2 regions of the Streptomyces sp. DT2A-34 genome follow, and region 1 is predicted to be linked to the other one. Evidence: riboswitches for the same ligand, from Rfam matches in the RefSeq annotation. Region 1 holds a riboswitch; the other holds the start of a gene.
What was found. A riboswitch is a leader RNA that binds a small molecule or an ion and turns the genes downstream of it on or off. The one in region 1 is predicted to bind cobalamin.

Region 1 (4,970 bases):
CCCGTACGACAGCAGGTGCGTCGGCCGGTCGGCCAGCGCGGTGATGTCCAGGGCGGCGAGCGCCTCGTCGACCCGCGCGCGCACCTCGACATCGGGCAGACCGAGGTTCAGCGGGCCGAACGAGACGTCCTGGGCGACGGACGCGGCGAAGAGCTGGTCGTCGGGGTCCTGCACCACCAACTGCACGGTCGTACGCAGCCGGGTCAGCCCCTTGCGGTCGTACGTGACCGGCACGCCCTCCACCGTCAACCGCCCGTCGTGCGGGCGCAGTCCGCCGCTGAGCAGCCGCATCAGCGTGGTCTTGCCGCTGCCGTTGCGGCCGAGCAGCGCCAGCGCGCGCCCCTCGCGGACGTCGAAGTCGAGGTCGCTGAGGACGACGGGGCCGTCCTCGTAGGCGTAGGACGCGCCCCGCAGGGCGACCAGTGCGGTGGGCTCGCTCATGGCAGGGCCCTTTCCAGTACGAGGGTGACGGCGGCCAGCGCTGCGAGGAGTGCGCAACTCGCGGCCGTGAAGCGGACGGAGACCCGGGCCTCGGGCACCAGGACGCGCAGGGTGCCGTCGTAGCCGCGCCCGGCAAGCCCGGCCTGGAGCCGGGTGGCCCGGTCGAAGGCCCGTACGAACGCGGTGGCCCCGAGCCCGGCCAGGGAACGCCACTCCGCGGCCCGGCCGGCATGCCCGAGCCGGGCCGCCTGGGCCTCCCGGATCCGGCGCATCGAGTCCAGCAGCAGGAAGCTCATGCGATACGTCACCAGGGCGACGTCGACGACGGGCGCGGGCACCCCGGCCTTCACCAGGCGGGGCAGCAGGTCGGACATCGGGGTGGTGAAGGCGAACAGCAGTACCCCGAGCGAGGCGGCCGAGGTCCGCAGCAGCAGCTCACCGGCGCGCAGCGGACCGTCGTCGGCGAGGGACACGAAGCCCTCCGGCCCGCTGACCTGGACGAGCAACGTGACCGCGCCGGTCACGCAGAAGCCCAACGGCACACGGTAGGCACGCCACAGTCGGCGGCCAGGCACGCCCGCCGGCCCCAGCAGCACCACGAGAGACGTCAGGAGCACCAGGGCCGCGCCCGGCCAGGGCGGCAGTGAGATCGCGAGCACGGTGAGACCGAGCCCGAGCACGGCCTTGTCCACGGGGTGACGGCGGCGCCAGCGACTGCTGTGCGCCGCCGCGTCGATCGGCAGCACGCGGGCTCAGTCCTGTTCTGCGGGGGACTTCCCCGAGGTGCCGCTGGGCACGCTCTCGGTCTCCGGCTCCCGTTCCAGCGCCCGCTGCTCACCCTGCCGCCGCCCCCGCCGCAGGCCGAAGTAGTAGGCGAGGACACCGGAGCCGAGGGCCGCCTGGAGGGAGAACAGGCCCGACTCGATCTCACCGGACGGCGGCTCGTACAGCGGCGAGAACCACGGCTTGTAGTCCGGCTCGATCTCGCTGATCGCGGACTCCGCCTCGCCGTCGGCGCCCGTGAACGGCTGCTCCTTGTGGTCGCCGAGGCCGAGGGCCAGCGGCAGCACGGCGAGGGCGGCCACGACGAGCAGCAGCAACAGGTTGATCTTCGTGTTCCTGCTCATCGGCCCACCGCCTCGGTCTCGGTCTCGGTCCCGGACTGCTTCTTGGTGAGGAGCACGCCCAGCCGGGTCAGTTCCCCCTTGCTGGACTGCACCAGCAGCCGCATCACGAGCACCGTGAGCAGGCCCTCGCTCACCGCGAGGGGGATCTGGGTGACGGCGAAGATGGAGCCGAACTTGCCGAGCGCGCCCAGGAATCCGCTGCTCGGGTCGGGGAAGGCGAGCGCGAGCTGGACGCTGGTGACGCAGTAGGTGGACAGGTCGGCGACGAACGCCCCGAAGAACACCGCCACCATCAGCGGTACGCCGTACCGCCGCAGCAGTTTGTAGAGGGCGTATCCGGCCCAGGGCCCGACGATCGCCATCGAGAAGACGTTGGCGCCGAGCGTGGTCAGGCCGCCGTGCGCGAGCAGCAGCGCCTGGAAGAGCAGAGTGATGGTGCCCAGGACCGCCATGATCGGCGGCCGGAACAGGATGGCGCCGAGGCCGGTGCCGGTGGGATGCGAGCAGCTGCCGGTCACCGAGGGCAGCTTCAGCGCGGACAGGACGAACGTGAAGGCTCCGGACGCGCCGAGGAGCAGTGTGCTCTCGGGGTGCTCCCTGACCTCACGGGTGAGTGACTTGACTCCGTGGACGACGAATGGCGCGGACGCGACGCCCCAGGCGACCGCGTGCGCCGGAGGTAGGAAACCCTCGGCTATGTGCATGGCTCAGCAGACCCTCTCCAGCACCTCGTGGATGGTTGACGCGCCTTGGCCGGTCTCCTGGCTGACGGGTACCACCGCCCGTGCTCCGCCTTCCCGGGTCCCGAAGGACCCAGTGGCTGCCCGTGAGGGCCGGAGCCGGACTTCCCGATTCACAGTGGCGAGGGCCGCACCGGCATCACACCGGATTTCCCGTTCACCAAGGCGTGGTGACAGTAGTGCCCGTACAGGGTGGCTGACAAGCGCGCCTCGGGGGCGCGAAAGTGGCGTTCGCCTGATGGGACATGAGGATTCTCCTCGCCCGGGGCGACCTGACACGCAGGGCGAATGTGGGGCTCATCGGCGCGCTGGGCGCGACGTGGGCGGTCGGCCGCGAGGGCGGCGACGCCTCGGGGTCCGGCGGTTCGTCGGGGAGCGGGGCAGCGGACGAGAGCGTTCTCGTGGGGTCCTCCGTCCAGGACGCGCAGGACGTGGTGTCGCCGCACACGGCGACGACGGCCTGGGACCAGAACGACGCGGTCCTCCTGACGAACCCGGACGGGACGCTGCGGCTCAGGACCGCCTGCACCTCGGCGGAGATCGAGCAGTTCTACGCCACCGACGTCGCCACCGCCCACAACGACATCCGGGCCACGTTCCTCTTCATCACCTGGCCCGACGGCGTCGTCGGTGAGATCTACTGGGGCGAGCCGCCGTGGGCGCCGGCCTTCGACGTCATGCAGCCCAAGACGCTCACCCACCTGCTGGTCGCGTACGAGAACGCCTGGCGATCCGGCGACGTGGACGTGCGGCTGGCCCTCATCGAGGACCAGACCTGCAGCGTCGTACGCGTGGCCCGCACATCCGGCACCCGTCGCAGCCGCTACGTCGCCCGGACCAAGGACGAACCGCGGGCCGCCTGGACGCCCGTCGGTGTCGGCGAGCTGAGCTACTCGCTGGAAACGGAGCTCTGACGCGGCGCCGAGCGCCGGACTCAGGCCATCCTGGGGCAAAGCCACGTCGACACGACGATGTCGGTCTACACTCACGCTGCCCTCGCCGACGAAACCGATGTCGATCATTGATGTCACCGAGCCGTGGCGGCCGGCTCTCTGACCCGGAGAGGACAGGGCCTGGTATGAAGATCCTCATCAGCGCCGACATGGAGGGCGCCACCGGCGTGACCTGGCCGGCCGACGTGCTGCCCGGGACGCCGCAGTGGGAGCGGTGCCGGGGGATGTTCACCTCGGACGTCAATGCCGCGGTGCTGGGCTTCTTCGACGGCGGTGCCTACGAGGTCGTCATCAACGAGGCGCACTGGACCATGCGCAACCTCCTGCTGGAGCGGCTCGACGAGCGGGCGGAGATGCTCACCGGCCGGCACAAGGCGCTGTCCATGGTCGAGGGCGTGCAGCACGGCGACGTCGACGGCATCGCCTTCGTCGGCTACCACGCGGGCGCCGGTATGGAGGGCGTCCTCGCACACACCTACCTCGCCAACTCCATCACCGGGGTGTGGCTGAACGACGTACGGGCGAGCGAGGGGCTGCTGAACGCGCACGTCGTCGCCGAGTACGGCGTGCCCGTCGTGCTCGTCACCGGCGACGACGTGGCCTGCGAGGACGCGCTCGGATACGCGCCCGGGGCGTTGAAGGTCGCCGTCAAGGACCACGTCTCACGGTACGCGGCCGTGTGCCGTACGCCGGCCAGGACCGCCGCGGACATCCGGGCCGCCGCCAAGGAGGCGGCCGCGCTGGCGGTCCGTCAGGAGCCGGTGAGCGGCGGCCCCTTCACCGTCGCCGTCGAGTTCGACGCCGAGCATCTCGCCATGGCCGCCACCGTCGTCCCCGGTGTCGAACGGATCGGGGAGCGGAAGGTGGCGTACACCAGCGAGCGGATGTACGAGTCGATCCGTACCTTCAAGGCAGTGACCACGATCGTCTCGGCCGCGGTGGAGGAGCAGTATGGCTGACGGGCAGGCACTGGACGAGGTCGTGACGTTCACCTCCGACCTCATCCGCATCGACACGACCAACCGGGGCGGCGGCGACTGCCAGGAGCGGCCCGCCGCCGAGTACGCCGCCGCGCGGCTGGCCGAGGCGGGCCTGGAGCCCACCCTGCTGGAGCGCACGAGCGGCCGTACGAACGTCGTCGCCCGCGTCGAGGGCACCGACCCCTCGGCGGACGCGCTGCTCGTCCACGGCCACCTGGACGTGGTGCCCGCGCAGGCCGCCGAGTGGAGCGTGCACCCCTTCTCCGGGGAGATCCGCGACGGGGTCGTCTGGGGCCGGGGCGCGGTCGACATGAAGAACATGGACGCGATGGTCCTCGCGGTCGTCCGGGGCTGGGCGCGGGAAGGCGTGCGGCCCCGGCGGGATGTCGTGATCGCGTTCACCGCCGACGAGGAGGCGAGCGCCGAGGACGGCTCCGGATTTCTCGCCGACCGGCATGCGGGGCTCTTCGAGGGCTGCACCGAGGGCATCAGCGAGGCCGGTGCCTTCACCTTCCACGACGGTGGCGGGCGGCAGATCTATCCCATCGCGGCCGGGGAGCGCGGCACCGGCTGGGTCAAGCTCACGGCACGCGGGCGGGCCGCGCACGGCTCCAGGCCCAACCGGGAGAACGCGGTCACCCGCCTCGCCGCCGCCGTCACCCGGATCGGCGCCCACGAGTGGCCGCTGCGGCTGACCCCGACGGTCCGTGCCGCCCTCACCGAACTCGC
Region 2 (4,970 bases), 6.6 Mb from region 1:
ACACGGGCAGGGCGTTGGCGCCCCGCGCCTCGATGGCGTCGCACAGGGTGTCCACGAAGGCGGTGTTGCCGCTCAGCTCATGGGCCCGGTAGAAGAGCACGCCGACCGTCGGACGGCCGTCGAGGAGGGGACGCTCGCCGTGGACGCCGTACTCCGGCATCTTCTGCGGCTCGACGAACCCCTCGCCCGTGAGCAGCACGGTGTCGGAGAGGAACCGGGCGAGTTCGGTGAGGTTGGCGGGCCCGCCCTCGACGAGGTACTTCAGCGCCTCGGCCACGACACCGGCCGGGACGGACGACTCGGCCATCAACTCGGCGTCGGGGACGGCCTCGCCGCCCAGCAGGACGGTCGGGACACCGGACGCCTTCAGCTCGGCGAGCCCGTCCTCCCACGCCCGCTTGCCGCCCAGCAGCCGTACGACGGCGATGTCCGCGCCGTCGAGCAGCGCGGGCAGCTCGCCGTCGACGTCCACGCGGGTCGGGTTGCCGATCCGGTAGTCGGCACCGGAGGCGGCGCGGGCCGCCAGCAGATCCGTGTCGGCGGTCGACAACAACAACACAGTGCTCATGCGGGCGCTCCCGGTGGAATGAAAGGCAGTCCTTGCGGCGCGCCCGACTCGATGAGCCGCCAGAGCGCGTCCGTGTCCGCGTGCTGTTCGATCAGATCGCCGAGCCGGTCGAGCTGCTCCTCGCGCAGCGCGGCGAACGACGTGTCGGCGGCCGGCACGAAGCGACGGCCCGCGGCGGCCGCCACCTCACGCAGAAAGGCCCGCCGGAAACCGTCCGACTCCAGCGAGCCGTGCCAGTGCGTGCCCCAGGTCTGACCGATCCGGCAGCCGTCCAGGAAGGGGGTTCCGCCGCTGATCTCGGCGACCCCGTGATGGATCTCGTACCCCTCGACGGGCCCGCCGAGGGCTTCCCCCACCGGCCGGGTGAGGGTCTTCTCCCGGGCGAACCGCACCCGTACGGGCAGGACTCCGAGCCCCTCGACGTGCCCGCGCCGGCTCTCGACCTCGTCCTCGATGTGCTCGCCGAGAACCTGAAAGCCGCCGCAGATGCCGAGGACGGGCCTTTGCTGAGCGGCCCTTCGGACGAGGGCGTCCGCAAGTCCCCGCTCCCGCAGCCAGTCCAGGGCCTTCACGGTCCCCCGCGTCCCCGGAACGACGACGAGATCGGCGTCCGCCAGCTCCTCCGGCCGGTCCACGAACCGCACCACGACACCCGGCTCGGCGGCGAGGGCGTCGACGTCGGTGAAGTTGGACATGAGCGGGACGGCACACACGGCGACGCGGAGCACGTCCTCGCCGACGGGGGCGGAGACCTGGGACTCCCGAACCGCTCCCCGCAGGGAGACCCGCAGCCCGTCCTCCTCGTCGATGCCGAGCCCGTGCTGAAAGGGCAGGACGCCGTACGTGTGCCGCCCGGTGAGGCCGTGCAGCATGTCGAGCCCCGGTTCGAGCAGCGAGACGTCCCCCGGAACTTGTTGACGAGGAACCCGGCAACCAACTCCTGGTCCTCGCGCGACAGCAGCGCCACGGTCCCGAAGAACGAGGCGAAGACCCCGCCACGGTCGATGTCACCGACGACGAGCACGGGCAGCCGTGCGTTGCGCGCGATCCCCATGTTCACGATGTCCGTCCGCCGCAGATTGATCTCGGCGGGAGAACCGGCCCCCTCACAGATCACCGCGTCATACGTGCCCCGCAACTCGGCGAGACAGTCGAGCACGGTCCCGAGGAGTTGCTGCTGCCGCCCGCCGTGATAGCCGCGCGCGCTCAGCTCACCGACCGGCTTGCCCATGAGCACGACCTGACTGCTCTGCTCGCCACCGGGCTTGAGCAGCACGGGATTCATGAGCGCGGTCGGCTCGACGCGACAGGCCTGCGCCTGCATGGCCTGCGCCCGCCCGATCTCGGCCCCTTCCCGCGTCACGAACGAGTTGAGGGACATGTTCTGCGCCTTGAACGGCGCGACCTTGACCCCCTGCCGCACCAGCCACCGGCAGATCCCGGCGGTGACGACGCTCTTGCCGGCGTCGGAGGTGGTGCCGGCGACGAGAAGCCCACCGCCCGTCATGACATACGCCCCTTCACGATGTGGCGCGCGGCGACACTGACGCCGAGCGCGAGCCAACCGACGCGCCGGGAGAGCCGTACGGCACGCTCGATGTCGCGCGTGACGACGGCGCGCCCGGCGGCACCGTTGAGCACGGGCCGGTGCTCGACCCGTCCCCGGTACGACAGGGTCCCGCCCAGCCGCACCCCGAGGGCGCCGGCGAACGACGCCTCGACCGGCCCGGCGTTGGGACTCGGATGCTTGGCGGCATCGGCGCGCCAGGCCTGCACGGCTCCCCGCGGATCGCCCCCCGCCACAGCCGCGAGCACGGCGGTCAGCCGCGCCCCGGGCCACCCGGCGACGTCGTCGAGCCGGGCCGAAGCCCACCCGTACCGCCGGTACTTGGGCGACTTGTGCCCGACCATGGCGTCGAGCGTGTTCACGGCCCGAAACCCGACAAGCCCCGGCACTCCTCCCAAGGCCCCCCACACCAGCGCCCCCACGACCGCGTCGGAGGTGTTCTCGGCGACGGACTCGACCACGGCCCGGGCGATCCCGTCCGCGTCCAGCGCCTGCGGATCCCGCCCGCACAGATGCGGCAGCCGCGCCCGAGCCGCCTCGACATCGCCGGCCTCCAGGGCACGCCCGATGACCTGGGCCTCCCGGGCTAGCGAAGTCCCCCCGACGACGGCCCAGGTGGCGGCGCCGGTCAGCGCGAGGGAGGCGGCGGGAGAGGTACGTACGGCGCGGGCGGCGACGGCTGCGAGCGCTACGGCGCCACCGGCGCACACGGCGGTGTGCAGGGCGCCCCAGCCCCGGTGGTCCCGCCACAACACCCGCTCCACGGCGCCGGCGGCCCGCCCGAACGCGGCGACCGGATGCCCCCGGCGAGGGTCGCCGAGCAGCAGGTCACCGAGAAGTCCGGCGGCGGCGCCGTACGCGAAGACGCGATCGGCACGCATCGGGGTCAGCCGACCGTGGGGTCAGACGCGGGTCTGATACTGCGTGTCGATCGGCAGGCGAGCATCGCGTTATGTCCTCACTCAGGGTGTCCACGCCCTGGTTCGACGAGACCGGCGGCGAGAGTTCCTGGCTCCCGGGGCTTTCTACCCCGGTGACAGTGGCGGGACCGCGCCGGACTTTCACCGGCTTCCTCTTCTGCCGCCGTACATGGCTCCGGAAGTCCACCACGGGGTTGGAAGGGGCGTCAACTTGCCGTTGACCTGCGACAGCGGAGTGTGCAGAACCCCACACCGGGGTGGCTTCCCCACCGTTCGAGGGGACAGGAAACCGCCCTGCCCGCCACCGTCGTCGGACGGTGGCGGGCAGGGCGGATGCAGAGGCGAGGTGCGTCAGGCCACGATCAGATAGATGCCGTACCCGACAGCCGCCGCGCACGCCGCGAAGCACGCGTACGCGCCGGTGACCGCCAGGGCGGCCGAGCCGCCCTGGGCCGAGGCCTTCTCCTGGCGGGACAGGCCCGCGATGCCGAGGGTGAACAGGCCCACCAGGGCCACCGTGACCACGAGGCTGACGCCGAAGACGGAGCCGAGGGCCGCCCAGTCGATCTTCATGATTCTTCTTCCTGGGTAACTGGGGTGAGTAAGCGGCTGGGTGTCAGACCGTGGCCTGCGAAGGCGTCGGCTCGGAGGACGGGGCCGGGATCGTGGCCGCCAGGTCCTCGGTCGCCGCGCCGGCCGTGGGGGGCGGGGTCACGGCGGCCATCGCCGTGGTGACGACGCCCGCCGGCTCGTCGGTCTCGTTGACGTTCGTGTGGTCGACGACCTCACGGCGGGAGAGCTTCCAGATGGCGGCGCTGGAGCCGACCAGGAAGATCGCCACGAGGGCCGTGCCCCAGGCGCCGAAGCCGGTCACGTACTCGGCGAGCGCGCCGACCAGTGCGGCGGCCGGGAGCGTGAGGCCCCAGGCGACGAACATGCGGGTGGCCGTCGACCAGCGGACCACGCCGCCCTTGCGGCCGAGGCCCGCGCCCATCACCGCGCCGGAGACGGAGTGCGTGGTGGAGAGGGAGAAGCCCAGGTGGGACGAGGCCAGGATGACCGTCGCCGCGCTGGTCTGGGCGGCGAAGCCCTGCTGCGGCTGGAGGTCGGTCAGGCCCTTGCCCATGGTGCGGATGATGCGCCAGCCGCCGAGGTAGGTGCCGAGCGCGATGGCCAGGCCCGCGGAGAGGATGACCCACATGGGCGGGTCGGAGTCGGGGGCGAGGGTGCCGCCGGCGACCAGGGCGAGGGTGATGATGCCCATCGTCTTCTGCGCGTCGTTCGTGCCGTGGGCCAGCGAGACCAGGCCGGCGGAGGCGATCTGGCCGGCGCGGTAGCCCTTCTTGGAGGCGTTGCCGTCGGCCTTCTTGCCGAGGGAGTACGTCAGGCGCGTGGCCAGCAGCGCGGCGACGCCCGCGACCAGCGGGGCGGCGATCGCCGGGATCAGCACCTTGGTGACGAGCACGTCGCCGTGGACCGCGCCGACGCCGGCCGAGGCGATGGTGGCGCCGATCAGGCCGCCCATGAGGGCGTGCGAGGAGCTGGAGGGCAGTCCGACCAGCCAGGTCAGCAGGTTCCAGAGGATCGCGCCGACCAAGGCGGCGAATATGACCTCGGGACGGATGCCGGTCTCGTCGACGAGACCTTTGGAGATCGTGTTGGCGACCTCCACGGAGAGGAAGGCGCCGACAAGGTTCAGCACGGCGGACATGGCCACCGCGACCTTGGGCTTGAGCGCACCGGTTGAGATGGTGGTGGCCATCGCGTTGGCGGTGTCGTGGAAACCGTTCGTGAAATCGAACGCGAGTGCGGTTACCACCACAATCGCGAGGATCAGCGAGAAGTTTTCCATTTACCCAGGCAATCGTTCGAGGTCATTGTCCGGACGAACGTAGGTAACCTGAGTGAACGGAAG

Region 2: it holds a riboswitch for cobalamin, as region 1 does, so the genes downstream of both, QQM39_RS35495 (cobalamin biosynthesis protein) here and QQM39_RS05895 (energy-coupling factor ABC transporter permease) in region 1, are expected to answer to the same signal.

The regions. Positions count from the first base shown of each region.
Region 1 covers NZ_JASTWJ010000001.1:1,357,682-1,362,651, reverse strand. Annotated here, with positions in the region: gene QQM39_RS05910 (energy-coupling factor ABC transporter ATP-binding protein) at 1-441, opposite strand, end outside; gene cbiQ (cobalt ECF transporter T component CbiQ) at 438-1,187, opposite strand; gene QQM39_RS05900 (energy-coupling factor ABC transporter substrate-binding protein) at 1,194-1,568, opposite strand; gene QQM39_RS05895 (energy-coupling factor ABC transporter permease) at 1,565-2,272, opposite strand; cobalamin riboswitch at 2,302-2,488, opposite strand; gene QQM39_RS05890 (hypothetical protein) at 2,554-3,222, shown strand; gene QQM39_RS05885 (M55 family metallopeptidase) at 3,387-4,220, shown strand; gene QQM39_RS05880 (M20/M25/M40 family metallo-hydrolase) at 4,213-4,970, shown strand, end outside.
Region 2 covers NZ_JASTWJ010000001.1:7,955,917-7,960,886, forward strand. Annotated here, with positions in the region: gene cobN (cobaltochelatase subunit CobN) at 1-568, opposite strand, end outside; partial or broken gene QQM39_RS35490 (cobyric acid synthase) at 565-2,075, opposite strand; gene QQM39_RS35495 (cobalamin biosynthesis protein) at 2,072-3,016, opposite strand; cobalamin riboswitch at 3,115-3,258, opposite strand; gene QQM39_RS35500 (hypothetical protein) at 3,407-3,628, opposite strand; gene QQM39_RS35505 (inorganic phosphate transporter) at 3,672-4,907, opposite strand.